3 regions of the Lysobacter sp. 5GHs7-4 genome follow, and region 3 is predicted to be linked to each of the others. Evidence: riboswitches for the same ligand, from Rfam matches in the RefSeq annotation. Region 3 holds a riboswitch; each other region holds the start of a gene.

Region 1 (9,982 bases), 2.1 Mb from region 3:
ATGGTGGCGCGCGCGATCTTGCGGTCCACCAGTTCCTTCTTGCGCTGCATGCGCTCGCGATGGCGCGCTTCCTGCGACGGGACCGTATCGTTCATGCGCGGGCTCCTTGCTGGGCGGCGCGGACCGCGGTCAGCGCGCGCGCCCCCGCCAGCAGCGCGAACGCGACGCCGACGTAGCCGGCCAGCGTGCCCAGGTTACGCGGATAGTACTGGGCGATGCGTGCCGCGAAGCCGGTCAGGGTCGGGTCCGGATAACGTCCGGAGAAGAAATAGAAGCCGCCGCCGGAAAACACGTAGGTCAGCAAGGCCGCGACCGCCAGCACCGCCGCCAGACGCGGCAGCGTCGCCCAGCGATCCTGGTGGATGCGCGCATAGAAATGGCCGGCCAACCACAAGCCCGCATAGGCCGGCGCCAGCGCCCAGTACGCGGGCGACAGGCACCAGTCGCCGATCGTGCCCGAAGCCAAGCTGACGATGTCCAACAACGAGGCCAACACGAACAGCAGCGGCAGCATCCACATCGGACGCAGCAGCGCGCCGGCGAGGAAGAAGATCGCCCACGACGCGCTGGGCAGGCGGTCGATGGTGGCGAAGTGCTGGCCGCGCGTGGCGATCATCAGCGCGGCCAGCGCGACGCCGACGACGATCTGCAGGCGCGGCGATTGCAGCGGCAGGGAGGGAGAGACGGTAGCGGTCATGGTCGGCGTCCTTCAGGCTTGCGCGGCGTTCGGGGCGACGCGCGTCGAGGCGACGCGCGCGATCAAGGCGTAGGCGATCAGGCCCACGGCGATGTAGCTCAGGGTGGTGCGCACGAACAGCGGGCCCCACTGCCACACGCGGGCCAGGTACTGGCTCAGATGAGGGTCTTCGTAGCGCCCGCCCAGCCAGTAGAAGGCACCGTTGGAAATCAAGAACGACACCGTCGCCGCCGCCAGGCCCACGCCCAGCGCGCCGAACCATGCGCGCGGCGTGGCCCGCAGACGCGGCGCGTACCAACGCCCGCCGTACCACAGGGCCGCGTACGCCAGCAGCAGGAAGGCGTACGACGGGGTCACGCAGTAGTGCTCGAAGAAGCTCTTGCCCTGGGCCTGGATCGCGATCCAGTCGATCGCCACCGCCATGACCAGATAGGCGACGAAACCCAGGTGCTTGCGCAGCCACAGGCCGCCGAGGAAGAACACCGCCATCGACGCATCGGGCAGATGCAGCGCGTCGCCGAAGTGATGGAAGCGGGTGGCGACCATCATCGCGGCGAGCGCGGTGAACAGGCTGTAGTAGACGGGTCGGCTGGGCGGATTCATCGGCGGCCTCGTGGACGGGTCGGTGGCGGGAACGCGGCGATCAGTTCGCCGCGCGGTAACGCAGGGTCAGCAGGTAGTTGCGGCCGGGCTGGTTGTAGTAGCTCGCGGTCTCGTAGCGCTGGTTGAACACGTTGTTGGCCGCCAGCTGCAGGCTCCAGGCATCGTTGAAGCGGAAGCCCAGGCGCAGATCGCTGGTGGCGTAGCCGTCGAGGCGGCGGGTGTTGGCCAGATCGTCGTAGCGCTGGCCGGCGATGTAGACGCTGCCGCCGAGACTGAAACGGCCGAACCGGCGATCGGCATCGACGCGTCCGCTTTCGCGCGCGCGACGCGGCAGGATCTTGTCGCGGCTGGCGCCGCGGCTGTCGTTGCGCGGATCCAGCCAGGTCGCGCTGGCGCGCAGGTCCCAGCCGGCCAAGGTGGTATCGACCGATGCCTCGACGCCCTGGATCAACGCACGATCGATGTTGCCCGGCAGACCGATCGACGCGTCGAACGCGATCAATTCGTCGACGCGGGTTTCGTAGGCGTTGAGCGACCAGCCGCCCCAGCTCTGCTCGCCGCGCAGGCCGAGTTCGAAGCTGCGCGATTCCTCCGGCTTGAGCGCGGCGTTGCCGAAACCGGGGAAGTACAGCTCGTTGAAGGTCGGGGCCTTGAACGCGGTGCCGTAACTGGCGGTCAGGCGCAGCTGTTCGCTGAGGTTCCAGCCCCACAGCGCGCTGCCGGTGGTCTGGCCGCCGAACTGGCTGTCGTCGTCGCGGCGCAGGCTGGCCTGCAGCGAATGGGCGCCGAAATCGCGCTGGTATTGGCCGAACAGCCCACGGTTGATGCGATGGTCGCGCGCGTAGACCGTGCTGCTCTCGATTTCGTCCTGCTGCCAGTCGTAGCCCAGGCTGAGCAGACCGCCGGCCAGGCCGAAATCGCCCTGCAGCGAGCCCAGCTTGCGGCGCGTGTTGAAGGTGCTGGAGTAGACGCCGTTGCGATAGGTGTCGCTGAGGTCGCTGCTGCGGCCCAGGTTGAGCGTCAGCGTCGCGCGTTCGCTGGGCGCGTAGCGCAGGCGGCCGCCTGCGACCTGCTGCACAGTGTCGGCCTGGTTGTTGGTGCTGCCGTCGTACTCGTTGCGGCCTTGCGCGCGGAACACGCGCGCCTCGGCGTCCCAAGCGTCGCTGAAGCGGTAACCGCCTTGCGCGGTCAGCGACAGGTTGCGGTAGCCGTCGCGGTCGGGCGAGTTGGTGAAGCAGCCCGCGCCGCCCGGCGAGGGCTTGCCGCGGCAGGCGTTGATGCCGTCGGTGTCTTCGCTGGCGGCGTTGATCGAGTACCAGCCGTTGCCGCTTTTACCGCCCACGCCGAGCGTGCCGCGGCGCGTCTGCCAGCTGCCGATCGAGGCGCTGGCGTGCGGCGCGAACGCGCCCTGCGGACGACGGGTGAAAATCTGGATCACGCCGCCCAGCGCCTCGGAGCCGTAGAGGCTGGAGAACGGACCGCGCACGATCTCGATGCGCTCGATCTGCTCGACCGGTATGTCCTGCAGCGAGGCGCCGCCGCTGGTGGCCGAACCGATCTTGATGCCGTCGATCAGCACCAGCACGTGGTCGGATTCGGTGCCGCGCAGGAACAAGGACGTCTGCTTGCCGGGGCCGCCGTTGTTGGCCATCGACAGGCCGGGCGTGCCGCGCAGCAGGTCGGGCAGGTTGAGCGGCTGCAGCCGTTCGATGTCCTCGCGGTCGATCACGGTGACCGAGGCCAGGGTCGCGTCCTGGGTCTGCGCGGTGCGGGTGGCGGTGACCACGACCTGGTCCAGGTCGGTGGCGGCATCGGCGGCCCACAGCGGGGCGGCGACAGACAGCAGCGCCGTCGCCAGCGCGGTGCGGCGAAGCGGGAAAACGGGGAAATTCAAAGCATGGCTCCTGGCCCGCGCCTACCCGCGCGGACAACGATGGGTCGGAGACACGCAGGGGGAGAGGACGAGGCGGCGACGCGCGGACGCAGGCAGCCCCATGACAGCGCCCACCGCGTGTCGGGTCAGCCTCAGGCCGGTCTCCGGGCTTGCAAGCGAGGGCCTCCAGCCCTCCGGTCCGCGCCTTCCCATGCCTGCGCACAGTGGCTCGCTGCGGATCGTTCGTCTTACTTACCGTTGCGGGGGCAGCTCCGGATTTGCCGTCGCGCCAAACGGAGGATTCTCCGCTCGGACGACCGGCGCACCGGATTCCCGTTTCAATCGCCGGCGGGGCCGGCAATCACCTCAAGCCCGCGCATGGTAGCAGCCCAGCGGCCGCGCACCGGCATGACGGATCGGCATGAGGGCGGTGGGCGGCGCCCGTCGGCGGCCTGCGGCTCGCGGTGCGGATGCCGCTGGCATGCGCCATGGCACACCTAATGTTCGAAACCATGACGTACGGCTATTTCTGCATGCGTCTTTGCGTTTGACCCGATTGTTATGAACGTGTTAAACCAAAATGACATCGCTACCAATCCCCCTGCCGCAAGGAGCCGCGCACCATGTCCGTCGCTTTCCGTGCCGTCCGTCGTCCGCTCGCACTCGCCCTGCTCGCCGCCCTCGCCGCTCCCGGCTACGCCCAGGACGCACCCGCCGACGCCTCGGCGCATAACCTGGACCAGGTCATCGTCACCGGCACCCGCGTCAGCGACCGCACCGTCGCCGAGTCCAGCGCGCCGATCGACATCATCACGCCCGAGGCGCTGGAGGCCACCGGCACGGTCGAACTGGCCACCGCGCTGTCGCGCGCCCTGCCCTCGCTGAATTTTCCGCGCCCGGCGATCACCGACGGCACCGACGCGGTGCGTCCGGCGCAGCTGCGCGGCCTGGCGCCGGACCAAGTGCTGGTGCTGGTCAACGGCAAACGCCGCCACACCACCGCCCTGATCAACCTCAACGGCAGCCAGGGCCGCGGCTCCTCGCCGGTGGACCTCAACGCGATTCCGATCGCCTCGATCGAACGCGTGGAAGTGCTGCGCGACGGCGCCTCGGCGCAGTACGGCTCCGACGCGATCGCCGGTGTGGTCAACGTGGTGCTCAAGGGCAGCGATCACGGCGGCAGCCTGGCCGCGCGCTACGGCCAGTACAGCGCCGGCGACGGCGAGCAGTACCAACTGTCCGGCGACGCCGGCTTCAAGCTGGGCGAGAACGGCAAGCTGCACCTGGCCGCGCAGGGCGGCCATCAGGATCAGACCAATCGCGCGCGGCCGTTCCAGGGCGTGGTCGAGCAGCGCTACGGCGATCCCGAGATCGATCAGGGCGCGGTGTCCTACAACGGCGAGTACGACGTCGCCGATTATCTGACCTTCTATTCCTTCGGCAGCTACAGCAAGCGCGACGTGCTCTCCAACGGCTATTTCCGCTTCGCCGCCGACCCGCGCAACATCCCGTCGATCTATCCGAACGGCTTCCTGCCGCAGATCCACAACATCAGCAAGGACCGCGCCGCGGTGGTCGGCCTGCGCACGGAAACCGCGGGCGGCACGCAGATCGATTTGAGCTACAACTACGGCCACAACGAGCTGAGCTTCGACATCGAGCACACGCTCAACCGCAGCCTGGGCCCGACCTCGCCGACCCAGTTCTACGCCGGCGCGCTGGAAGTCACCCAGCACGTGTTGAACCTGGACTTCGCGCGTCCGGTCGATTTCGGCTGGCAATACCCAGTGACCTTCGCCTGGGGCGCGGAATGGCGCGGCGAGGAGTTCAGCCAGCACGCCGGCGAACCGCTGTCCTACGCCAACGGCGGCGTGCCGGCCTCCAACGGCCAGATCATTCCGGGCGCGCAGGTGTTCTCCGGCTTCCGCGCCAGCGATGCCGGCGACTTCGACCGTCACAGCTATTCGCTCTATGCCGACGTCGAGGCCGACCTGACCGACAAGTTCTCCGCCGGCATCGCCGCGCGCTTCGAGAGCTACAGCGATTTCGGCGACACCACCTCGGGCAAGCTGTCGGCGCGTTACGCCTTCACCGACAAGGTCGCGCTGCGCGCCACCGCGTCCACCGGCTTCCGTGCGCCGTCGCTGCAGCAGCAGTTCTTCCAGTCGATCGCGACCAACTTCATCAGCGGCGTGCCCTACGAGATCGGCACCTTCCGCGTCGACAACCCGGCGGCGATCGCGCTGGGCTCGGAATCGCTGAAGGCCGAGGAGTCCACCAACTACAGCCTGGGCCTGGTGCTGCAACCGCGCGACGGCCTGTACATCACCGTCGACGCATACCACATCAAGGTCGACGACCGCATCCTGCTGTCGGAAAACCTGACCAGCACCGCGGTGCGCAACTACCTGCAGGCCAATGGCTATCCCGGCATCGGCGGCGGCCGCTACTTCACCAACGCCGTCGACACCAAGACCCAGGGCGTGGACCTGATCGCGACCCAGGCGTTCGCGCTGGCCTCGGGCAGCTTCGACCTGACCCTGGGCTACAACTACTCCAAGACCGAGATCGAGCGCATCGCGCCCAATCCGGCGCGGCTGGCGGCGATCGACCCGGCGGCGGTGCGCATCGGCCGCACCGAGATCGGCCGCATCACCAAGGGCGCGCCCAAGGACAAGTTCTTCCTGGCCGGCGACTGGAAGACCGGCAACTGGCGCTTCAACGCCACCGCCACGCGCTACGGCGAGTTCACCGAACTGCACGCCACCAATCCGCTGCTGGATCAGACCTTCAGCGCCAAGTGGACGCTGGACCTGGCGGCGACCTACCAGCTCGGCAGCTGGGACTTCACCGTCGGCGGCGACAACGTGCTCGACGAGTACCCGGACGAGTCCAAGCTGGTGCTGGGCACGCGCAACTACCTGCCCTACAACACCGCCTCGCCGTTCGGTTTCAATGGCGCGTTCGCGTACGTGAAGGTGGGCTACAAGTGGTGAGTTGATTCGCTTCCAGTGCGAACGACGACGGCCCGGGATTCCGGGCCGTCGTCGCCGTCGCTGCACGCGCGGCCACCGCCACTCGCCATTCGCCGCGCATTCGCGCCGCCCGGGATCGGCTATAAGGGGTGACCCAGCCGCGCCGGCCTCCGCCAGACCGGAGCCGTCCGCGGTGCCGACGTCCGCGCCCAAGGAGGGCCGCCATGCGCTTAGCCGGATCGCTGCTGCTGTCATTCGCCCTGCCCGCCGTACTCGCGCTTTCCATTTCCGACGCCCTCGCCGCCCGCCGCGAACAAGTGGTGCTGATGCAGGGCAACGTCGCCGGCAAGCAGATCGTCGAGACCGCCGCCGACGGCAGCGTCCAGGTCGAGTACCACTACACCGACCGCGGCCGCGGCGACCGCAGCAAGACCCGCTGGCGTCTCAACGCCGACGGTACCCTGGCCGACTACAGCGGCAGCGGCAACGACTACCTGCTCAATCCCTTCGAGGAGCGCTACCGCGTCGATGCCGGCCGCGCGAGTTGGAAGAATCCCAGCGAACAAGGCGAGAAGGCGCTGAGCGCGCCAGCCTTCTTCCTGCCATTGCAGGCCGCGCCGGAAATCGGCGGCACCCTCGCGCGCGCGCTGTTGCGCGCGCCGGAGCGCAAGCTGGCGATCCTGCCCGCGGGCGAGGCCCGCATCGAAACCCTGGGCGAGCACGAGGTGATCGGCAAGAACGGCCCGGTCAAGCTCACGTTGCAGCGCGTGTCCGGCCTCAACTTCACGCCGCAGTCGCTGTGGCTGCACGCCGACGGCTCCACCGCCGCGACCCTGTATGCCTCGGGCTGGTTCGCGGTGATCGACGCCGAGCTGCAGGACGCGCTGCCCAAGCTGTTGGAACTGCAGGAGCGCTCCGACGCGGCCTGGGGCGCGCAACTTGCGCAGCGCCTCACCCATCCCGCCCAGGGACCGCTGCTGATCCGCAACGCGCGCGTGTTCGACCCGCGCGATCTCAGCGCCAGCGCCGGCACCAGCGTGCTGATCGAGGGCGAGCGCATCGTGCGGGTGGCGCCGGACGCGCAACTCAAGGCGCCGGCCGGCGCCGAAATCGTCGACGCGCGCGGGCGCTTCCTGATGCCGGGCCTGTGGGACGTGCACAAGCACTACTCGTCCATCGAGGACGGCGCGCTGGACATCGCCGCCGGCGTTACCAGCGCGCGCGACGTGGCTAACAACTTCGATACCTTCCCCGAGCGCGTGAAGCGCTTCGAGGCCGGCACCGAGGTCGGCCCGCGGGTGATGATGGCCGGCTTCATCGACGGTCCCGGCCCCTACGCCGGCCCGACCAAGATGTTGGTCGATACGCCGGAGGAGGCGATCAAGGCGGTCGACTTCTACGCCGACCGCGGCTACATGCAGATCAAGACCTATTCCTCGCTCAAGCCCGAACTGTTCCCGCTGATCGCCGACCGCGCGCACGCGCGCGGGCTGCGCGTGAGCGGGCACGTGCCGGCTTTCATGTCGGCCCGGCAGTTCATCGAGGCCGGCGCCGACGAGCTGCAGCACTTCCTGTTTGTCGAACTCAACTTCATGTACCCGCGCGTGCAGGACACCCGCACCAAGGCGCGCCTGACCGAGGTCGGCGAGCACGCGCACGAGTTCCCGCCGTCCAAGCCGGAAGTGCGCGAGTTCGTCGACTTCCTCAAGCGCCACCACACCGTGCTCGATCCGACCATGGCCTTGGCCGAGGATCTGTACGGCGGCGATCCCGACGCCAAGACCCCGCCGGGCCTGCGCGGCGTCGCCGAGCGATTCCCGCCTCAGGCGCAGCGCAACCTGAGCTGGGGCGCGCTCAAGCCGCCGCACGGCAAGGAAGAGGCGTACCAGCAAGCGCTGCCGACCATGCTGCAGCTGCTCAAGGCCGTGCACGAGGCCGGCGTGACCATCCTGCCCGGCACCGACGCATTGGCCGGCTACATGCTGCACGCCGAACTGGAGGTCTACTCGCGCGCGGGCATCCCCAATGCCGAAGTGCTGCGGCTGGCGACGCTGACGCCGGCGCAGGTGATGGGCGTGGACAAGGACCGCGGCGTGATCGCGCCGGGCAAGCTCGCCGATCTGGTGCTGATCGACGGCGACCCGTTGGCCGACATGCGCGACATCCGCAAGGTCGACCTGGTGTTCAAGGGCGGCAAGCGTTTCGACCCGGCGGAGATCGAACAGGCGCTGGGCATCGTGCCGCGTAAGCAAGCGGCAGCCTCGCCGAGCGCGCTATGAGCGGGACCGAGTTCGACCTGGATTGGGCGCTGATGGACTACCTGCGCCAGGACCGCCACAACGGCAGCCGCATGGTGGCCATCGACGACATCGTGCAGGCGCTGATCGCCAAGCATGGCCGCGCCGTGACGCCCGACGAGATCGTCGCGACCGCGCGGCGCACGCGCTACATGCAACGCGCCGCCGACGGCCGCGTCACTCGCATTCCGCCTTATCACTACGGCGGTCGGCAAGACCAAGGCGTGACGCACAGCCTGCAGCTGACGGCGGACGCATACGAGCACGGCGCCACGTACGGCATCCCGGACCGTTGAGGCGGTAACACGGGTTTGCGAGCCGCCAGGTCGCAGCGCCACGCCGGCGCCGCGGCCTCGCGGCGCAACCGCAAGCTGCATCGACACAGGTGGTATGGCCGCCCGGTTCGCTGGCGTGCGTGCACCGTTCGTCGCCTGCGCGGCACCGAAGGCGCCGGCGATCACAGATGGATCGTGCGCTGCGCCCAGCGCCGCCCGATGCTGCGACGCGGCAATGGCTAGGGTCGTGCGCTCCCCCGCACCACCCAACCTGGAACCGCCACATGAACGTGCGATTTCCGCAGCGCGCCGTCGCACTCGCGTTGCTCTTGCTCAGCGCCCCGGCCGCCGCGACCGAATGGAGTTACGAACACGGCACCGAAGGCTGGAGTGCGCTGGACCCGGCCTTTTCCGCCTGCTCGGCCGGCAACCAGCAATCTCCGATCGACGTGATCCCCGGCCGGGCGACTACCGCGAACCTGTCCGCACTGAGTTTCAACTACTCCACCAACACCGCCTTCCCGATCGAACACCTGGGCCACACCGTGCAGGCCAATCTGCCGGCCGGCAACACGCTCAGCATCGGCGGCAAGGTCTATCAACTGGTGCAGTTCCACGTGCACACGCCCAGCGAAAATTTCCTCAACGGCGAGCAGTACCCGCTGGAGCTGCATCTGGTGCATCGTGCCGCCGACAATTCGTTGGCCGTGGTCGGCGTGTTCTTCGACGAGGGAGCGGTCGACAGTCAGCTGCAGAAAATCGTGTCGGTACTGCCCGATGAAGAAGGCGAGCACGGCAACGTCGCCGCCTTCAACCTGCGCGCGCTGGTGCCGTCTGGGCGAATCTATCGCTTCAAGGGTTCGCTGACCACGCCGCCGTGCAGCGAAGGCGTGTCCTGGCATGTGGTGGCCACGGCCAAGACCGCGTCGCTGCAGCAGCTGGCCGCCTTCACCGCGCTGTTCTCGGGCCCGCAGTTCCCTGGCGGCAACCGCCGTCCCGTGCAATCGCTCAACGGACGCCCGGTGAGCTATCGCGGCGACTGAGTCGCAATGCCCTCGTGGCGGGCACGGCGCCCGCCACGAGTTAGCTCGCGATCAGCCCTTGCGGAACACCAGGTGCCCGGCTTCGGCCTCGACCTGGATCGTATCGCCGCTGACGAATTCGCCGCCCAGGATCTTCTGCGCCAGCGGATTCTCCAACTGCTGCTGCACCGCGCGCTTGAGCGGGCGCGCGCCGTAGACCGGATCGAAACCGACGTTGCC
Region 2 (9,982 bases), 1.8 Mb from region 3:
AACCAGGAAGTCTTCGGCCGCACCCTGAAGGCCAACGAAGCCATCGGCGAGCTGGCCAAGTCGCAGATCGAGTCGGCCGCCAAGACCACCCAGGCCAACGTCGAGAAGGCCACCAAGGCCGCCACCGCCAAGGTCGCCGCCAAGTAATCCGCAACGTCTCTCTCCTCGTCGTACCCCCGACGGACACGAAACCCGGTAGCGCGAGCTACCGGGTTTTTTGTTGGCTGGAATTCGGCGGCACGATTGCGTCGCAGCGCCCGCCGTTGCCGTTGCCGTTGCCGTTGCCGTTGCCGTTGCCGTTGCCGTTGCCGTTGAGTGTGCTCCGGCATTGAAGTCCATAGAACCGAAGCCACACGACCATTCCCAGACCCGGAGGGCGGCGCGCAGGACGCGCGCCGTTTTTCGATAAGACAGGGATGTCTTATCGAAAAATCCCCGCGCCAGAACCGAAGCCACACGGGAGCTCTGGGCTCAAGCCCTTCTCTTTGGTTACTTTCTCTTGGGCTAGCAAGAGAAAGTGACCCGCATGCGCAGCAGGCGGAAGCCTTTGACCTTCGGTCAGAAGCAGCAGAGCAACAACAAAAGCAAATCCTCCCCAACCCTCCTTTGTTAAAGGAGGGAGCTAAAAGCGCGACGCCGGAGTTTGGAGGCTATCGGAGCCGGACAGGCGCGGTAACCGGGATTCGCGGTCGCGGCTCACGCCGCTCCTACAGGGAGATAGTGCTGTTGCGGGCGACACGGGCTGAAACGCTCGGAAGTGACGCGACAAATGCGCGTCAAAAAAAACCCGCCTTTCGGCGGGCTTTTCGTTCATCGCGTCGCGACTCAAGTCGCCGGCTTGACCACCGGCGGCTCGTCGTCGTGACGCACGATCTTCGGCGCCTCGTCCAACTTGTCGCCCAGGATCCGGCGCACCACCACATAGAACACCGGGATCAACAGCACGCCCAGGAAGGTCGCGAAGATCATGCCGCCGATCACGCCGGTGCCGATCGCATGACGCGAATTGGCGCCCGCGCCCGAAGAGATCGCCAGCGGAATCACGCCCATGATGAACGCGAACGACGTCATCAGGATCGGACGGAACCGTAGCTTGCAGGCCTCGATCGTAGCCTCGCGCAAGGTCTTGCCCGCCTGCCGCTGCTCGATCGCGAACTCCACGATCAGGATCGCGTTCTTCGCCGCCAGACCGATCACCGTGATCAGGCCGATCTTGAAGTAGATGTCGTTGGGCAGACCGCGCAGCAACGAGAACACCACCGCGCCGAGCACGCCCAGCGGCACCACCAGCAACACCGCCACCGGCACCGACCAGCTTTCGTACAAGGCCGCCAGGCACAGGAACACCACCAGGATCGATAGCGCCATCAGCATCGGCGCCTGATTGCCCGACAGGATTTCCTGATAGGACTGGCCGGTCCAGTCGTAGCCGAAACCTTCCGGCAGGTCGTTGTCCACGATCGCCTGCATCGCGTTCATGGCCTCGCCCGAGCTGTGTCCCGGCGCCTGCGAACCCACGATCTCGACCGCCGAGTAACCGTTGTAACGGGTCAGCGAGGGCGAGGCCATGATCCACTTGCTGTGGACCACGTTGGTCAGCGGAATCATCGCGTTGGTGGTGACGTCCGCCGCGCTGCCGTCGACGTTGGTCGCCGCCGACGGGTTGGGCGTGTAGAAGCGGCTCAAGGCTTCCGGACCGGTGCGGTACTGCGCGTCGGCCTGCATGGTCACGCGCTTGATGCGGCCGTTGTCGACGAAGTCGTTGACGTAGACCGGCGCCAGCATCAGCTGGATCGAGCTGTAGATGTCGTTCACCGACAGGCCCATGGCCTGCGCCTGCACGCGGTCGACGTCGAGCTTGAGCTGCGGCGAATCTTCCTGCGTGTTCGGACGCACGCCGGTCAGCGCCTTGTTCTCGCCGGCCTTGCCCAACAGGATATTGCGCGCCTCGGCCAGGGCCTCGCGGCCCTTGCCGCCGCGGTCCTGCAGGTACATGTCGAAGCCGCCGAACGAACCCAGGCCGCTCACGGTGGGCAGGTTGATCACGAAGATCTGCGCGTCGCGGATGCCGGCCAAGGTGCCGTAGGTGGTCTGGATGAAGGTACTCGCGTCGACCTTGCGCTCGCCCCAGGGCTTCAGGCGAATGAAGGCCATGCCCATGTTCTCGCCCTGACCGACGAAGCTGAAGCCGGCCACTTCCATCATGCCGTCGTAGCCCTCCTGCTTCTCCAGGGCCTTGCGCATGTCGTCGAACACGGCCTGGGTGCGGCGCATGGTCGCGCCCGGCGGCAGCTGCACCAGCGCCAGCGCGTAACCCTGGTCCTCTTCGGGCAGGAAGCTGCCCGGCAGGCGGGTGAACAGGAAACCGCACAACACCGCCAGCGCCACGAACACCGCCATCCAGCGCGGCGCGTGCTTGACCGCGCTGCCGATGTGGCCGACGTAGGTGTTGGCGACCTTGTTGTAGACCGTGTTGAAGGCGCGGAAGACGAAGTTGGACTTATGGTGCTCGGTCGGCTTGAGCATGCTCGCGCACAGCGCCGGGGTGAAACCCAGCGCGAGGAACGCGGAGAACGCCATCGCCATGGCGATGGTGATCGCGAACTGTTTGTAGATCTCGCCGGCCGAACCGCCCTGGAACGCGCTGGGGATGAACACCGCCGCCAGCACCACGGTGATTGCCACCACCGCGCCGCTGATCTGGCTCATCGCCTTGATCGTGGCCTGGCGGGCGTTCAAGCCCTCCTCGGTCATGATGCGTTCGACGTTCTCGATCACCACGATCGCGTCGTCCACCACGATGCCGATCGCCAGCACCATGCCGAACAGGCTGAGCTGGTTGATGGTGAACCCGAGGATGTACATGCCCAGGAACGTGCCCATCAGCGCGATCGGGATGACCAGGGTCGGGATCAGGGTGGCGCGGAAGTTCTGCAGGAAGATCAGCATCACCAGGAACACCAGCACGATCGCCTCGAGCAGGGTCTTGACGACCTCCTCCACCGAGATGCGCACGAAGGTCGAGGTGTCGTAGGGCGAGAACCACTTCACGCCCTGCGGGAAGCTGGTCTGCAGCTCGTCCATGCGCTTGCGCACCGCCTCGGCCACGCCCAGGGCGTTGGCGCCGGGGCTGAGCAGCACGGCGAAGGCGCCGGTCGGGGCGCCGTTCCAGCGCGCTTCGAAGCCGTAGGACTGCGAACCGATCTTGATCCGGGCCACGTCCTTCAAGCGCACCGTAGTGCCGTCGGCGTTGGCGCGCAGGATGATGTTGCCGAACTCCTCGGGCGTGCTGAAGCGACCCTCGGCGGAGACCGTGGCGGTGTAGGCCTGCTCCTGCGGCGAGGGCTCGGCGCCGATCGAACCGGCCGCGAACTGCACGTTCTGGCCGCGCACCGCGCTCAGCACCTGGGTCGCCGACAGACCGTAGCCCTGCAGCTGCTCGGGGTTGAGCCAGATGTTCATGGCGTATTCGCTGCCGAACTGCTGGGTGCTGCCCACGCCGGGCACGCGCGCGATCTGGTCGAGCACGCGCGAACCGATCATGTCGCTGAGCGCGTTGGTGTCCACGCCCGGATTTTCCGAACGCAGCGCCACCACCATCAGGAAGTTCGAATTCGACTTGGCCACCACCACGCCCTGCCGGGTCACTTCTTCCGGCAGTCGCGGCGTCGCCAGGGCGACCTTGTTCTGCACCTGCACCTGGGCGATATCAGGATCGGTGCCGGGCGCGAAGGTCAGGGTGATCGAGGAGCCGCCCGAGGCGCTGGACGAGGAGCTGAAGTAATCGAGGTTGTCGATACCGGTCAGCTGCTGCTCGATCACCTGGGTGACCGCGCCTTCGGCGGTTTCGGCGCTGGCGCCGGGGTAGCTGGCCGAGATGCCCACCTGCGGCGGGGCGATGTTGGGATAGGACTCGACGCCGAGGTTGAAGATCGCGAGCACGCCGCCGAGCGTGATCAGGATCGCGATGACCCAGGCGAACACCGGGTGATTGATGAAGAATCTGGACATGGCGGTCGCTCAGTCCTTGGCGGCGGGCGCCGCGCCTGCGGCAGGCTGGTCCTTCTTGCCCTCGGGCTGCCAGGGCGTGGCCTTGGCCGCCTCGCCCGGCACCGCGCGCTGGATGCCGGAGACCACCACCTGGTCGCCCGCGGCCAGGCCGTTGCTGATCACCCAGTTGCCGCCCTGGCTGCGGTCGGCGGTCACGCCCTTGCGCGCGACCTTGCCGTCGGCGCCCACCACCAGCATGTAGGAGCCGCCGGCGTCGCGCTGCAGCGCCGCCTGCGGCACCAGGAACGCATTGGCCTGGTTGCCCAGCGTGGCCTTCAGGGTCACGTAGGTGCCGGGCAGCAGGGTCTTGTCGGGGTTGGGCACGCGTGCGCGCAGCGCGATCGCGCCGGTGGCCGGATCGACCACGTCGCCGGAGAAATCCATCGTGCCCGGGCGCTGGTAGACGGTGCCGTCGGGCAGCACCACCTGCACCTGGGTCTCGCCCTGCGCCTGTCCGCCCTGGGCGCGGCGGATCTGTTCCAGTTCCGACACGCTGAGCGAGAAGTTCACGTACAGCTGGTCGATCTGATCGACCGTGGTCAGCAGCGTCGGCGTGCCCTGCCCGACCAGCGCGCCCTCGGTGACCTGCTGCTTGCCGGCGCGGCCGTTGATCGGCGAACGCACGGTGGCGTAACCCAGGTTGATGCGCGAATTGGCCAGCGCCGCCTCGGCCTGCTTCACCGCCGCCGAACCGCTGCGTTCGGCGGCCAGCGCGTTGTCCAGGTCGGAGCGCGAGATGAACTTCTCCGGCGCCAGGCGGCGCGCGCGGTCGGCGGCGGCCTTGGCGTTGGCGTAGTTGGCTTGCGCCGAGGCCAGCGAGGCCTGGGCCTGGCCGACTTCGGCCTGCATCTGCGCCGGATCGATTTCGAACAGCACCTGGCCCTCGCGCACGTCGCTGCCTTCGGCGTAGACGCGGCGCTGCAGCACGCCCGGCACGCGCGCGCGCACGTCGGCGCTGCGATACGCGGCCAGGCGGCCGACCAGATCCTTCTGCAGCGGCACGCTCGCCGGCTGCACCTTGATCACGCCCAACTCCGGCGGGGGCGGCACGCCGCCGGCTTGTTCTTCGCCACCGCCGCAAGCAGTGAGGGCAAGGGCCAGTGCGAAGGCCAGGGCCGCCGAACGCGGGATCATGATCATGGGTAAGACTCCGGTTCCATCGTTGTCTAGAGCGCGAGCGCTCGGTTGATCGTGCAAGTTCCTACGAAAAGTCTAACAGTCCGCCCGCCGCCCCCCCCCCCACAAAGTCACGGGAGCCGGGCGCTTACGGCACCTGCAGCCGGGGCGAAAAACGCAGCGGATCGGGTTGAGGCGCATACGGCAGCCGGCCCCAGCACGGCACGCGCAGGCGGTCTTGCAACAAACGGAAATTGTCGTCGCGGCGGTCCATATGAGGGTCCATCTCATTGGCGATCCAGCCGATCAGAGGCAGCCCCTCGGCCTCGATCGCGCGCGCAGTCAGGCGCGCGTGGTTGATGCAGCCTAGCCGCAATCCGACCACCAACACCACCTGCGCCTCCAGCGCGCGCGCCAGCTCGGCCTGGTCCAGGCCAGCCGACAGCGGCGCGGCCCAGCCGCCCACGCCCTCCACCACCACCGCGTCGGCCTGCGCGGCCAGGCGCCGGTACGCGCTCAGCAGCACCGGCAGGGCGATCTCGACGCCGTCGTCGGCGGCCGCCAGCTCCGGCGCCAGCGGCGCGCGCAGGGCGTAGGGGTTGATGTCGGCGTAGTCCGGCACGGGCGCGCTGGCGGCCTGCAGCAGCAAGGCATCTTCGTTGCGCAGGCCCTGCGGCGTGACCTCGCAGCCGCTGGCGACGGGCTTCATGCCGACCGCGCGCAGGCCCTGCGCGCGCAGCGCGTGCAGCAACGTGGCGCTGGCCACCGACTTGCCGATGCCGGTGTCGGTGCCGGTGACGAAATAGCTGCGTGCGCTCAAGCGGCGGCTCCGCCGGTCTGGCGTGCCGACCATGCGCGGCCGCGCCGGATCGCGTAGGCCGGCATCGCCGCGCCCAGCGCCATGTACACCCACACCGGCAGCGCCGCGACCAGGCGCGGCGGGCTTTCGCCGAAGGACAAGGCCAGCAGGCTCAGCAGCAGGCTCACCACCGCGCTGCCGGTCAGGATCCAGTGCAGGCCGATCTCGGTGCGGGTTTCGTAGCGCTCGCCCTCGCTCAAGCCCAAGCGCTCGGCGTGGCGCAGCGCGTGGCGGTTGAGTTCGCACACGATCCACGACAGCAGGCCGAAGCCGGTGGCGTAGACCATGAAGGCGGTCTGCAGGTCGGCGTTCCAATGCGCGGGGTCGATGCCCAGTTCGCTCTTGACCCAGCCGCCGGTGAACATCGACATCGCGCTGGATACCACCATGCGCAGCGGATAGACGTAGATCATCACCACCAGCACCAGCGCCAGGCTGAGCACGATCGAACGGCCGTCGTCGAGACCGTAGCGGCGGCTCCAGCGGTTGTGCGCGCCCCAGAACAGCGCGATCAGCACGAAGCAGAACACGAAGGTCGGCACCCGCCGCAAGGCCTCGCGCAGTTCGGCGACGGTGTCGGGCAATTCGTTGAACAGGATCACCAGCATCGTCAGCGAGAACGCGAACGCGGCGTCGACGAAGCTTTCCAGCCGCGTGACCTGATGGCCGCGTTCGCGGAAGGCGGGCAAGGTCGGGCCAGGCTCGGTCATCGGCATCCTCGGCGGCGGACTTCGGGGGGCGGTATCCGGCCATGGTAATGCCCGGGCGTGCCGCTGCTACACTCGCGGTATGTTCGCCGCCAACCCTCTGTCCGGCAGCAAGCCGGAACAATACGACCTGCTCCTGGCCCAGGCGCGCGCCCTGATCGAGGGCGAGCGCGACCGTGTCGCCAACGCGGCCAATCTGTCGGCGCTGGTCTATCACGCCCTGCCGGACCTCAACTGGGTCGGCTTCTACTTCTACGACGGCCGCGAGCTGGTGGTCGGCCCCTTCCAGGGCCTGCCGGCCTGCATCCGCATCCCGCTGGACAAGGGCGTGTGCGGCGCCGCGGCCTCGACCGGGCAGACCCAGCGCATCGCCGACGTGCACCGCTTCCCGGGGCACATCGCCTGCGATTCGGCATCGAACTCCGAGCTGGTGGTGCCTTTGTCCTTGAACGGCGAACTGATCGGCGTGTTCGACCTGGACAGCCCCAAGCTGGAGCGCTTCGATGCCGACGACCAGCGCGGCCTGGAAGCGATCGCGCAGGCCTTCGTGGAGTCGCTGCGATGAGCGCGGCCAAGCTGCGCAACATCGGCCCCAAGAGCGCGGCCTGGCTGCGCCAGGTCGGCCTGCGCTCGCACGAGGACATCGCCGCGATCGGCACGGTCGAGGCTTTCATGCGCGTCAAGCGCGCCGGCTTCAAGCCCACCCTCAACCTGCTCTATGCGATCGAGGGCGCGCTGCTGGACTGCCATTGGCAGGAGATTCCGGACCAGCGCCGCAACGAACTCATCGCCGCCGCCGAAGCCGCCACCGCCCTGCTGCCGGCACCGCGCAACCGCCCGGCCGCCGCGCCGGTGCGCACCACGGTGCTGACCGAGGACACGGTGGCGATGCCGCCGTCCTACGACGACGGGTTCGACGACGAGCCGGCGGGCGAGGGGCGCGACGAGGCGGAAGAGCGGGAGTAAGGCGGCCTCGTTTTTGCGCTGGGACCGGGCGCTATTGCGCTGCGGCGCGCAGCATTGATGCGGTTCGCCCTTGGCTCACCACATCCCACGGGCTCGGTTGCCTTGGCTTTTCCCTTCTCGCTCGGGAGAAGGTGGCGCGTAGCGCCGGATGAGGGTCCGAGATCGAGTTGGAGGCACTCGCTCGCGCCGAACCCTCATCCCAACCCTTCTCCCAAGGGAGCAGGGCTCAGGACACCGACAGTGGCGGCAGAGGGTGGCCCGAAGGACCGGATGAGGGCTGCTTTTTGGCCCCAGCCCCCCAATGCCGTAGACTGCGCGCGCTTCGAGGTGACCCCCGGCATCCGCCGTCAGGGTTGAAACGGGAAGCCGGTGACGTCCCAGCGCTGGTACAGCGCGATCGGGCCAGCCCGGCACTGCCCCCGCAACGGTAAGCGAGACGACCGCGGCAACCGCCACTGTGCTGAGCACGGGAAGGCGCCGCGGGCGGGGCTACGGCCCCGGCTCGCGAGTCCGGAGACCGGCCCCGACGCGCGACTGGTTGCGATGCGGAGGGCGTCGCGGCGGCGACGTCGGCGTGTCCCACGCCCGCTCGCGGCCCCTGCCCCTCTCCTCGCAACTCCCTGGATCGACGGCGCGGCAAGACCGCCGCGCCCCTGGAGTTTGCTCATGCGTGTTCCCAAGCTGTCCCTGGCCATCGCCGCCGCCCTCGCCCTGCCCGCCCTGGCCCAGGCCCAGCCCCATGACGACGCCACCGACCTGGACGACGTCGTGGTCACCGCCACCCGCACCGCGATCAGCGCCAACGACGCGCTGTCGCCGGTGGAAGTGATCACCCACGAGGACATCGCGCGCAGCCAGGCGCGCTCGCTGCCCGACCTGCTGCGCGGCCGCGCCGGCATTTCGATCGGCAACCAGGGCGGCCTGGGCAAGCTGACCACGCTGTCGCTGCGCGGCAGCGAGACCGACCACGTGCTGGTGCTGGTCGACGGCATCCGCATGGGCTCGGCGACCTCCGGCCTGGCCTCGTTCCAGGACCTGCCGATGGCGCTGATCGACCGCGTCGAAATCGTGCGCGGCCCGCGTTCCAGCCTGTACGGCGCCGACGCCATCGGCGGCGTGATCCAGATCTTCACCCGCCGCGACCGCGACGCGGTCGCCCCGCGCGGCAGCGTCACCGTCGGCAGCCATGGCGGCCGCGAGGCGAGCGCCGGCATCGGCGGCCGCATCGGCCGCGGCTGGTTCGGCGCCGACGCCGCCTACCAGCGCACCGACGGCATCAACGCCTGCAACGGTTCCAGCACCCTGTTCGCCGGCTGCTTCACCGAAGAGCCCGACCGCGACGGTTACCGCAACCGCTCGCTGTCGCTGCGCGGCGGTTTCGACGCCACCGACACGCTGAGCTTCGAAGGCCACGCGCTGCGCGCCGAGGGCGCGAACGAATACGACGGCAGCTTCGTCAACTATTCCGAGATCGTGCAGCAGGTGATCGGTGCCAAGGCGACCTGGCGCCCTTCCGAAACGGTGAGCCTGCAGGTCAGCGCCGGCCGCAACCGCGACGAGTCCGACAACTTCCTCGGCAACGTCGCCAACGGCTATTTCGTCACCAACCGCGACAGCTTGACCGCGCAGACCGATTTCGGCATCGGCGAGGGCCAACTGTTGAGCGTCGGCTTCGACTGGCTGCGCGACCACGCCGACAGCGACACCGCCTACGACAAGAACGAGCGCGACAACCGCGCCGGTTTCGTCCAGTACCAGGGGCGCTTCGGGGCGCAGTCGCTCGAGGCCAGCCTGCGCCGCGACGACAACGACCAGTTCGGCGGCCACACCACCGGCAGCATCGCCTGGGGCCTGGGCTTCGCCGAGCATTGGCGCGTGACCGCCGGCTACGGCACCGCGTTCAAGGCGCCGACCTTCAACGAGCTGTACTACCCCTTCTTCGGCAACCCCGCGCTGCGTCCGGAAGAATCCAAGACCTGGGAACTGGGCCTGGCCTACCGCGGCGAGCGCTTCAATGCGCGCATCGACGGGTTCAGCACCCAGGTCGACGACCTGATCGCCTACGACGCGTCGATCTTCCTGCCCAACAACATCGAGCGCGCACGCGTGCGCGGCGCCGAGATCGGCATCGACACCACCGTCGCCGAGTGGACCGTGGCCGCCAGCGCCAGCTTCCTCGACAGCGAGAACCGCGTCGGCTTCTTCGCCGGCAACGACCTGCCGCGCCGCGCCAAGCGCAGCGCGCGCGTGGACATCGACCGCGCCTTCGGCGACTTCCGCTTCG
Region 3 (9,982 bases):
GCGCCCGAAGGGTGCGCAAGGCTGAGAGGGGTTAGGGTGAGGAGAGCTTTTGTTTTCAGGAGTGGAGCAGGAGCAAAGGCATTCGCGCCTTTGGCGCTGATCCCCTCACCCTAACCCCTCTCAGCCTTGCGATGCGCCGCCGTCAAAACGCCTCGTCGAACGCCACCTCGCCCTGCACGCCGACCTGATAGGCCGAGACGCGGCGCTCGAAGAAGTTGGTCACTTCCTGCACGTCCTGCAGGTCCATGAAGCCGAACGGGTTGGTCGCGCCGAAATGCTTGGGCATGCCGAGCTGGGCCATGCGCTGGTCGGCGCAGTACTCCAGGTACTGGCGCATGTCCCTGAGCGACAGGCCGACCACGCCGCCGGACAGCACGTCCTGGGCGAACTGCAGTTCGCAGTCCACCGCATCCTCGAACATCTTGACCACCTGCGCGCGCAGGTCGGCGTCGAACAGGTCGGGCTCTTCCTCGCGCGCGGTGCGGATGACCTCGAACGCGAACGCCATGTGGCAGCTCTCGTCGCGGAACACCCAGTTGGTGCCCGAGGCCAGGCCGTTGAGCAGGCCGCGCGAGCGCAGGTAATAGACGTAGGCGAAGGCGGCGAAGAAGAACAGGCCCTCGATGCAGCCGGCGAAGCAGATCAGGTTGAGCAGGAACTGGCGGCGCTGCTCGCGGGTCTCGATGCGCTTGAGGCCCTGCACCGAGTCGATCCAGCGGAAGCAGAACTCGGCCTTTGCGCGGATCGAAGGAATGTTCTCGACCGCGTCGAAGGCCTTGGCGCGCTCGTTCGGGTCCGGCAGGTAGGTGTCCAGCAGGGTCAGGTAGAACTGCACGTGCAGCGCTTCCTCGTACAGCTGGCGCGACAGGTACATGCGCGCTTCCGGCGCGTTGATGTGCTGGTACAGGTTCAGCACCAGGTTGTTGGACACGATGCTGTCGCCGGTGGCGAAGAACGCGACCAGGCGCTCGATCAGATGGCGCTCGGCCGGGCCGAACTTGTGCTTGAGGTCGTTGACGTCCTGCGAGAAATCGACCTCCTCGACGGTCCAGGTGTTGCGGATCGCGTCGCGGTACATCTCGTAGAACTGCGGATAACGCATCGGCCGCAGGGTGAGGTCGAAACCGGGGTCGAGCAGACGGGGTGCGGCGAGGGACATGGCATTTCTCTTTGCCCTTCTCCCTTGGGAGAAGGTGGCCCGCAGGGCCGGATGAGGGTTCGGGATGAGGCTGGGCGGCGCGCTCGCGCCGGACCCTCACCCCAACCCCTCTCCCAGCGGGAGAGGGGCTAAAGCGAAGCGGTTTACTGACAGGCCTCGCAGGACTCCGGATTCTCCAGCGAGCAAGCGATCGCTTCGTCCTGCGTGTACTCGGGCTTCGGCGTTGCCGCCACCGGCGCGCTCACCGTGCTCTTGGCGATCTTGGTGGCCGGACGCGAGCGCAGGTAGTAGGTGGTCTTCAGGCCCTTCTTCCATGCGTACATGTACATCGAGCTGAGCTGGCCGATGTTCGGGCTTTCGATGAACAGGTTCAGCGACTGGCTCTGATCGATGTAGGCGCCGCGTTCGGCGGCCATGTCGATCAGCGAGCGCATCGGCAGTTCCCAGGCGGTGCGGTAGATCTGGCGCAGCGATTCGGGCACCTCGTGCACCGACTGGATCGAGCCTTCGGCCATCTTGATGCGGTCGCGCATCTCCGCCGTCCACAGGCCGAGTTTCTTGAGCTCCTCGACCAGGTAGCGGTTGACCACCAGGAAGTCGCCCGACAGCGTCTCGCGCTTGAACAGGTTGGACACCTGCGGCTCGATGCATTCGTAGCAGCCGGCGATCGAGGCGATGGTGGCGGTGGGCGCGATCGCGATCAGCAGCGAGTTGCGCAGGCCGTGTTCGGCGATGCGCTTGCGCAGGGTTTCCCAGCGCTCGGGCTGCGACGGGGTCACGCCCCAGGCCTCGAACTGCAGTTCGCCGACGCTGGCGCGGGTGTCCTCGAACGACGGGTGGCGGCCGTGCTCCATCGCCAGTTCGTTCGACGCCGACAGGGCGTGGAAATAGATGGCCTCGGCGATCTCCTGCGCCAGCTTGCGCGCGGCCTCGGAATCGAAGGCCAGGCGCAGTTTGAAGAACACGTCCTGCAGGCCCATCGTGCCCAGGCCGACCGGCCGCCATTTCAGATTGGCGCGGCGCGCGGTTTCGATCGGGTAGAAGTTGAGGTCGATCACGCGGTCTAGCTGGCGCACGGCCAGGCGCACGGTCTCGGCCAGCTTGTCGAAATCGAACGCGCCCTTGCCGTCCTCAAACAGCTCGACGTGGTGCGACAGGTTGATCGAGCCCAGGTTGCACACCGCGGTCTCGTCCTGCGAGGTGACCTCGAGGATCTCGGTGCACAGGTTGGACAGGTGGATGACGTTGCCGTCGCGCAGGGTCTGGTTGGAGGCGCGGTTGGACTTGTCCTTGAAGTTCATCCAGCCGTTGCCGGTCTGCGCCAGCGTGCGCATCATGCGGCCGTAAATGTCGCGCGCCTTGACCTTCTTGGTCGCCAGGCCGGCGGCCTCGGCGGCGTGGTAGGCGCGGTCGAAGGCCTCGCCCCACAGGTCGGTCAGCTGCGGCACCTTGTGCGGGTCGAACAGCGACCATTCGGCGTCGGCCTCGACGCGGCGCATGAATTCGTCGGGAATCCAGTTGGCCAGGTTGAGGTTGTGGGTGCGGCGCGCTTCGTCGCCGGTGTTGTCGCGCAGTTCCAGGAACTCCTCGACGTCGGCGTGCCACGGTTCCAGGTACACGCAGGCCGCGCCCTTGCGCTTGCCGCCCTGGTTGACCGCGGCGACCGAGGCGTCGAGCGTCTTCAGCCACGGCACGATGCCGTTGCTCAGGCCGTTGGTGGAACGGATCAGCGAGCCGCGCGAACGGATGCGGGTGTAGCTCAGGCCGATGCCGCCGCTGAATTTGCTGAGCTTGGCCACGTCCATGTAGCGCTTGTAGATGGCTTCCAGCGAGTCCTCGGGCGAATCCAGCAGGAAGCAGCTCGACAGCTGCTCGTGGGTGGTGCCGGCGTTGAACAGGGTCGGCGAGGAGGGGATGTAGTCCAGCTGGGCCATGCGCCGGTACAGCGCCAGCGCGTCGCCGACGTCCTCGCTGAGCGCGCAGGCGATGCGCAGGAAGAACTGCTGCGGGGTTTCGATCACGGTGCGCGCGGTCGGATGGCGCAGCAGGTAGCGGTCGTACAGCGTGCGCAGGCCGAAGTAGTCGAAGCGCGCGTCCAGGCTGCGGTCGATGGCGTCGTTGAGCTTGCGCGCGTTGGCCTGCACGAAGCCGAGCAGACGGTCGTTGATCAGGCCCAGCTCGTGGCCGCGCACCACCGACTGCGAGAACGCGTGGATCTCGATGCCGGCGACTTCCTTCTCGATCACGTTGCTGAGCAGGCGCGCGGCGAGGCGGCCGTACTCGGGCTCCTCGGCGGTGAGCAGGGCGGCGGTGCGGATCGACAGTTCGTCCAGCTCGCGCGTGGTCGCGCCGTCGTAGAGGCCGGAGATGGTGCGCGTGGCCACGCGCATGGGATCGACCGCGTACAGGTCCTCGCCGCAGCGCGTCACCGCGCGCACGATCTTGTTGAGGTCGACCGGTTCGCGGCGGCCGCTGCGCTTGGTCACGCTCATGGTGAGGTTGGCGGCCGGCGGGGTCAGGGCGAAGCCGGGGGCGGGCTCGGCCGCGCGGGCCGGTGCGTCGGCGAGGGTGGGGGTAGCGACCGCGGCGGGCGCGTCGGTGATGGTGCTCATAAGCGGGTACTCCGGTGCGTGGGCGCACGTATCGCCGGCCTTCCCTCGAGGGCCGACGCGCGCGGACGCAGGACGCAAGACCGAACGGGTCGGCCTTGCGGCGTGCGCCCCCGCGGGCGCGAAGCGTTCGAGGATGACGACAGGGTGTCGCGCAGCCCGAGACGGACTGCGACCGCGACGGCGGACCGTGGCGGCGGCGACACCGGCCGTCTTCCCCCGAAGACTCCTGAGCCGGTACCGCGCGGTGTGCGACGCGCGGTTGTCGGCAGGTCTTCGGGCTCGGGACTGGAAGCCAAGCTTCGCCTACTTGTGGCCGCTTCCCAGGCGCCGGGCGCCCAGTGCGATGACCACGTTCGTTTCCCATACCGCTGCGGGGCAGCGCCGGCTTTGTCGCCGCCCTTTCGGGGCGGGTCCGCACCGGCTTCCCTTTTAAGCCGATCTCGCGATCGGCACCGACGGACACAACATATTAGGGGTGCCCCGATCCGTCAACACGATATGTGGGGAGTGGCCGCAGTTTCGCAACAAATACTTCGGCGCCGTTGCAGCGCCGCGCTTGATGTTAACGTGCGTGGCGACACGGACAGGGATGGGGCGCGATGGCAGGACTGGTGACGTTGTTGGTGCTGGTGCTGCTGGCCGTGCCGGTGCTGTTGATCGTCGCGCTGGTGTCGGTGTCCGGGCTCAAGGCCCGGGTGGCGATGCTGGAGGCGCAGGTTGCGGCCTTGTCCTCGCGCGCTGCCGCACCGCGGGCGACTGCCGAAGCCGATGCCGAAGCCGATCAGGGGCCGACGCTGGGCGAGCTGATGCGCGCCGCCCCGGCTGCGCCGCCACCGAGCGCCGCGCCCGTTGCGCCCAGGCCGCTCGAGCCCGAGCCGGCTCCGTTCGAACCGGCCGCATCCGAGCCCGCCACCGCGCCGCCACGCGCGGCCGAACCTGCGCCGCCGCTGCCGCCCCCGCTGCCCACGCCGCGTCCGATTTTCGAAACCTCGCCGCGCGCGCAGGTGCGCGCGCCGTCCCGCCCCGATCCGATCGAGCGCATGGTCGGCGCGGTCAAGCGCTGGTTCACCGAGGGCAACGTGCCGGTCAAGGTCGGCATGCTGGTGCTGTTCGCCGGCGTCGCCGCGCTGCTCAAGTACGCGACTGATCAGGGCTGGATGCGCTTCCCGATCGAACTGCGTCTGACCGGCATCGCCCTGGCCGCGCTGGCCGGGCTGGTGTTCGGCTGGCGCCAGCGCGAGCGCAAGCGCGCGTTCGCGTTGGGTCTGCAGGGCGGCGCGATCGGCGTGCTGCTGCTGACGGTGTTCGCGGCCTTCAAGCTTTACGGTCTGATCGAGGCCGGACCGGCGTTCGCGCTGAGCATCGTGCTGGTCGCCGGCGCGGGCGTGCTGGCGGTGCGGCAGAACGCGATCGCGCTGGCCCTGCTGGGCATCTTCGCCGGCTTCATGGCGCCGATCTGGCTGTCGACCGGGCAGGGCAACCACGTCGCCTTGTTCGGTTACTACGCGGTGCTCAACGCGGCGATCTTCGTCATCGCCTGGTGGCGTCCGTGGCGCGCGCTGAACCTGCTGGGCTTCGTGTTCACCTTCGGCATCGGCACCGCCTGGGGCGTGCTGCGCTACCGCAGCGCCGACTTCGCCACCACCGAACCTTTCCTGCTGCTGTTCTTCGCCTTCTACCTGCTGATCCCGATCCTGTACGCCTGGCGCCAGGCCGCGGAACGGCGCGACTTCATCGACGGCTGCCTGGTGTTCGGCACGCCGCTGATCGCGTTCTCGCTGCAGGCCGGTCTGCTGGAAGGCGAGCGCATGCCGCTGGCGTTCTGCGCGCTGGGCCTGGCCGCGCTGTACGCGGCGCTGGCCGCGTGGCTCAAGCGGCGCGCGCACTTCGTCGCGCTGGCCACGCCTTACGCCTTGCTCGCGGTCGGCTTCGCGACCCTGGCCGTGCCGCTGGCGCTGTCGGCGCAGACCACCGCCTGCGTGTTCGCGGTCGAGGGCGCGGCGCTGGTGTGGCTGGGCCTGCGCCAGCAGCGCCTGCTGCCGCAACTGGCCGGCCTGGCCCTGCAACTGTTCGCCGCGGCCGGGTTCGCGATCGGCATCGGCGACGGCGCGCAACCGCTCACGGCGGTGTTCAATGCGCGCTTCATGGGCGCGCTGCTGATCGCGCTGGCCGGTTTCGCCAGCGCCTGGAGCTATCGCCGCGCGCAGCACCGCAACCCCGCGCTCGCGTACTACCTGTGGGGCCTGATCTGGTGGTGCGGCAACGCCTGGGGCGAGTTCGACCGCTTCCTGCTGGCGGACGTGCGCGCCGACGCCTGGCTGGCCTTCGTCGCGCTCAGCGCCTGGCTGGCCGCCGAGACCTTCCGCCGGATGCCGGCGCGCGCGCTGTCGTGGACGGTCGCGGCCGGTTTGTTCGCGGCGTTGCCGCTGGCGTTCGCGCAGGAATCGGCGCATCTGCATCCGTTCGGCGGCTACGGTTGGGCGGCGTGGCTGGTGTACGCGGTCGCGGGCGTGCGCGCGCTGCGCTGCCTGCGCGACGACGCCGGCGGCGAACTGGGCTTCGCGCACACGGGCTGGCTGTGGGCCTGGCCGTTGGCGGCCAGCCTGAGCCTGCACGAGTTCGTCGGCCGCGCCACCGTCGGCGACGGCTGGACCTGGGCCGCGCTGGCGCTGCCGTTCCTGCTGATGGCGGCGGCGCTGCAATGGCGTCCGAACGCCGTCGCGCTGCCGTTGGCCGCGCGCTTCCATCAATGGCGCGGAGTGGTGCAGGGGCTGTTCCTGTTCGCTCTGATGCTGGGCGCGATCGTGCTGCTGGGTCAGCCCGGGGGCAGCGCGCCGTTGCCGTGGCTGCCGCTGATCAATCCGCTGGATCTGATCCAGCTCGCGGTGCTGGCGCTGTTCGCCTACTGGCTGGCCTCGCCGTCGGCGCCGGACGATCTGCGCGCGCGCCGGGTGCCGCTGCTGGCGGCCGCCGGCTTCGCCCTGATCACCGCGATCACGCTGCGCGCGACGCATCATTGGGGCGGCGTGCCCTGGGACGGCTCCATGTATCGCACCGGCCTGGTCCAGACCAGTCTGACCGTGGTCTGGAGCCTGCTGGGCGTGCTGGGCTGGGTGATCGGTTCGCGCCGCGGACAACGTGGGCTGTGGCTGGCCGGCGCGGTGCTGATGGCGGTGGTGCTGGCCAAGCTGGTGTTCGTCGACCGCACGCATCTGGGCAATCTGCTCGGCATCGCCTCGTTCATCGCCTACGGTCTGTTGTGCACCCTGGTCGGTTACCTCGCGCCGGCGCCGCCGGCTTCCCGCGACGCATCCGCGGACCCTCCCCCGGAGATGCAGGCATGAATCTGGCCCCCATCGCAGCGCGCTACGCCGCGAGTTTCGCCTTGCTGCTGTTGCCCGCGCTGGCCATCGCCGCGCCGCGCGACGATTACGCCCAGCAATGGCCGCTGCGCTTGAGCAGCGCCGACGCCGGCGCCTACCGCGTGGTGCTGGACGACACGGTGTACCGGCAGGCGCGCCAGCCCGGCTTGCGCGATGTCGACGTGATCGACGGCACCGGCAATCCGGTGCCGGCCGCGATCTACCGGCCCGACGGCAACGACACCGGTCCGACCACGCGCGTGAGCCTGCCCTGGTTCGCGTTGCCGGCGCGTTCGCGTAACGGCACGCAGGACTGGCAGCTGATCAGCGAAGTCGAGGCCGACGGCCGCCTGCGTCGGGTCGAGGCGCGCGGTCTCGGTCGCGGCGCGTCGGTGGGGCCGCAGACCGCGTTGCTGATCGACGCCAGCACCGTGCGCACGCCGATCCGCGCGCTGGAACTGGACTGGGCGCCGGGCACCGCGTTGGACGCGACCTACCGCGTCGAGATCAGCGACGACCTGGAGCACTGGCGCGATGTCGCCGCCAACGGGCGCCTGGTCGACCTGCAGCAAGGCGGCCGCCGGCTGCTGCAGCGCCGGATCGCGTTCGACACCGCCGGCCTGCGCGCGCGTTACCTGCGCCTGAGTCCGGCCAATCCCGATGCGGTGGCGCCGATCCGCGCGGTCGCCGCCGAACTGGGCGCCACCGCCAATCCCGCGCCGCTGCGCTGGCGCCAGCTGCAGGGCCGCCGCCTGGCCGCGCAGGACGGCAAGGACAAGGGCGCGCGTTTCGAATTCGAGCTCGACGGCCGCTACCCGGTGCAGCGCATCGACGTCGTCCTGCCGGGCAACTACGCGGTGCGCTGGACGCTGGAAAGCCGCGATCAGGCCGATGCGCCGTGGCAGCTGCGCCTGGACACCTGGACCGCGTTCCGCGTCGGCGCCGACGGCCGCTCCTCGTCGCGGCCGCTGTCGGCGCGCACCGACGACCGCTACTGGCGCCTGCGCGCCGATGGCGCGGTGCCGGCCGAGCCGACCTTGCGGCTGGGCTATCAGCCCGAGTCGGTGGTGTTCATCGCCCAGGGCGCGCCGCCTTACGTGCTGGTCGCCGGCAGCGCGCGCACCGTGCGCGACGATCTGCCGCTGCCGCAGGCGATGCTGGCGCTGCAGGCCGGCCGCGGCGCCGACTGGCGCCCCGCCGAGGCGACGCTGGGGCCGATGGCCGCGCTGGCCGGCGAGGCCGCGCTGCAGGCACCGGAACCCGAGCGCAACTGGCGCACCTGGCTGCTGTGGGCGGTGCTGGTGATCGGCGCGCTGGTGGTGGCGGGCTTCGCCTTCAGCCTGCTGCGCAGCGCTCCGCCGCCGCAGGCCTGATCGACTCGCCGCTCTGCAAAGGCCCGCTCCGGCGGGCCTTTCGTTTGTCCGGACCACGCCATTGTGGGCGGCCGCTTACAATATGCGGCTCCGGCGCCGGGCCCCGCGCGCCGCTCCCCCTTCATTCCGTGCCCAGGAGGCCTCCGTGTCCATCGTCCGCATGACCGATCTCGATCTCGCCGGCAAACGCGTGCTGATCCGAGAAGATCTCAACGTGCCGATCGACGCCGGCCGCATCACTTCCGAGCTGCGCATCCTGGCGGCCCTGCCGACCCTGAAGCTGGCCCTGGAAAAAGGCGCCGCGGTCATGGTGACCTCGCACCTGGGCCGGCCCAAGGAAGGCGTGTGGAGCGAAGCCGATTCGCTGGCGCCGGTGGCCGCGCGTTTGTCGCAGCTGTTGGGCCTCGAGGTGCCGCTGGTCAAGGACTGGGTCGACGGCGTCGACGTCGCGCCCGGCCGGCTGGTGCTGTTGGAAAACTGCCGTATGAACGTCGGCGAGGGCAAGGACGACGAGGTCTTGTCGAAAAAGTACGCCGCGCTGTGCGACGTGTTCGTCATGGACGCCTTCGGCACCGCCCATCGCGCCCAGGCTTCCACCCACGGCGTGATCCGCCAGGCCAAGCTCGCCGCCGGCGGTCCGCTGCTGATGGCCGAACTGGACGCATTGGCCAAGGCGCTGGAACAGCCCGCGCGCCCGCTGCTGGCGATCGTCGCCGGCTCCAAGGTGTCGACCAAGCTGGAACTGCTGTCCTCGCTGGTCGGCAAGGTCGATCAACTCATCGTCGGCGGCGGCATCGCCAACACCTTCATCGCCGCGCTCGGCCATGGCGTGGGCAAGTCGCTGGTCGAGAACGACCTGATCGACACCGCCAAGAAGATCATGGCCGATGCCAAGGCGCGCGGCGCCGACATTCCGGTGCCGACCGACGTCGTGGTCGCGCCGGCCTTCGCCGCCGACGCGCCGGCCACGGTCAAGGCGGTCGACGCGGTCGGCGCCGACGACATGATCCTGGACATCGGCCCGGACACCGCCGCGCGCTACGCGCAGCTGATCAAGGACGCCGGCACCGTGGTCTGGAACGGCCCGGTCGGCGTGTTCGAATTCGACGCCTTCGGCCATGGCACCGAAGCGCTGGCGCGCGCGATCGCCGCGTCCAAGGCCTTCTCCATCGCCGGCGGCGGCGACACCCTGGCCGCGGTCGACAAGTACGGCATCGCCGACGACGTCAGCTACATCTCCACCGGCGGCGGCGCGTTCCTGGAATTCCTGGAAGGCAAGGAACTGCCGGCGGTCGCCGCGCTCAAGTCGCGGAGCGCCTGAGCGTGGCCGCGGCCACGACGACGCTGTTCTTCGACCTCGACGGCACCCTGATCGACTCGGCGGTCGGCATCACCCGCTGCGTCGCCCACGCGTTGACGCGCATGGAACAACCGGTGCCGCCGGAATCGGAGCTGCGGCGCTGGATCGGCCCCTCG

What was found. A riboswitch is a leader RNA that binds a small molecule or an ion and turns the genes downstream of it on or off. The one in region 3 is predicted to bind cobalamin.
Region 1: another riboswitch for cobalamin. It lies ahead of btuB (TonB-dependent vitamin B12 receptor); the one in region 3 lies ahead of LVB77_RS17855 (ribonucleoside-diphosphate reductase subunit alpha).
Region 2: another riboswitch for cobalamin. It lies ahead of btuB (TonB-dependent vitamin B12 receptor); the one in region 3 lies ahead of LVB77_RS17855 (ribonucleoside-diphosphate reductase subunit alpha).

What each region holds. Positions count from the first base shown of each region.
Region 1 is NZ_CP089924.1:1,291,353-1,301,334, reverse strand. It holds gene cobO (cob(I)yrinic acid a,c-diamide adenosyltransferase) at 1-95, opposite strand, end outside; gene LVB77_RS05600 (hypothetical protein) at 92-697, opposite strand; gene LVB77_RS05595 (hypothetical protein) at 710-1,300, opposite strand; gene btuB (TonB-dependent vitamin B12 receptor) at 1,341-3,158, opposite strand; cobalamin riboswitch at 3,311-3,557, opposite strand; gene LVB77_RS05585 (TonB-dependent receptor) at 3,797-6,169, shown strand; gene LVB77_RS05580 (amidohydrolase family protein) at 6,373-8,427, shown strand; gene LVB77_RS05575 (hypothetical protein) at 8,424-8,741, shown strand; gene LVB77_RS05570 (carbonic anhydrase family protein) at 9,005-9,763, shown strand; gene clpB (ATP-dependent chaperone ClpB) at 9,815-9,982, opposite strand, start outside.
Region 2 is NZ_CP089924.1:1,063,263-1,073,244, reverse strand. It holds gene LVB77_RS04620 (phasin family protein) at 1-147, shown strand, start outside; gene LVB77_RS04615 (hypothetical protein) at 206-361, opposite strand; gene LVB77_RS04610 (multidrug efflux RND transporter permease subunit) at 826-4,011, opposite strand; gene LVB77_RS04605 (efflux RND transporter periplasmic adaptor subunit) at 4,021-5,190, opposite strand; gene bioD (dethiobiotin synthase) at 5,315-5,986, opposite strand; gene LVB77_RS04595 (DUF1211 domain-containing protein) at 5,983-6,735, opposite strand; gene LVB77_RS04590 (GAF domain-containing protein) at 6,815-7,297, shown strand; gene LVB77_RS21325 (TfoX/Sxy family protein) at 7,294-7,698, shown strand; cobalamin riboswitch at 8,007-8,239, shown strand; gene btuB (TonB-dependent vitamin B12 receptor) at 8,365-9,982, shown strand, end outside.
Region 3 is NZ_CP089924.1:3,945,709-3,955,690, reverse strand. It holds gene LVB77_RS17860 (ribonucleotide-diphosphate reductase subunit beta) at 143-1,159, opposite strand; gene LVB77_RS17855 (ribonucleoside-diphosphate reductase subunit alpha) at 1,303-3,651, opposite strand; cobalamin riboswitch at 4,018-4,243, opposite strand; gene LVB77_RS17850 (DUF2339 domain-containing protein) at 4,371-7,115, shown strand; gene LVB77_RS17845 (DUF3999 domain-containing protein) at 7,112-8,506, shown strand; gene LVB77_RS17840 (phosphoglycerate kinase) at 8,652-9,827, shown strand; gene LVB77_RS17835 (HAD hydrolase-like protein) at 9,830-9,982, shown strand, end outside.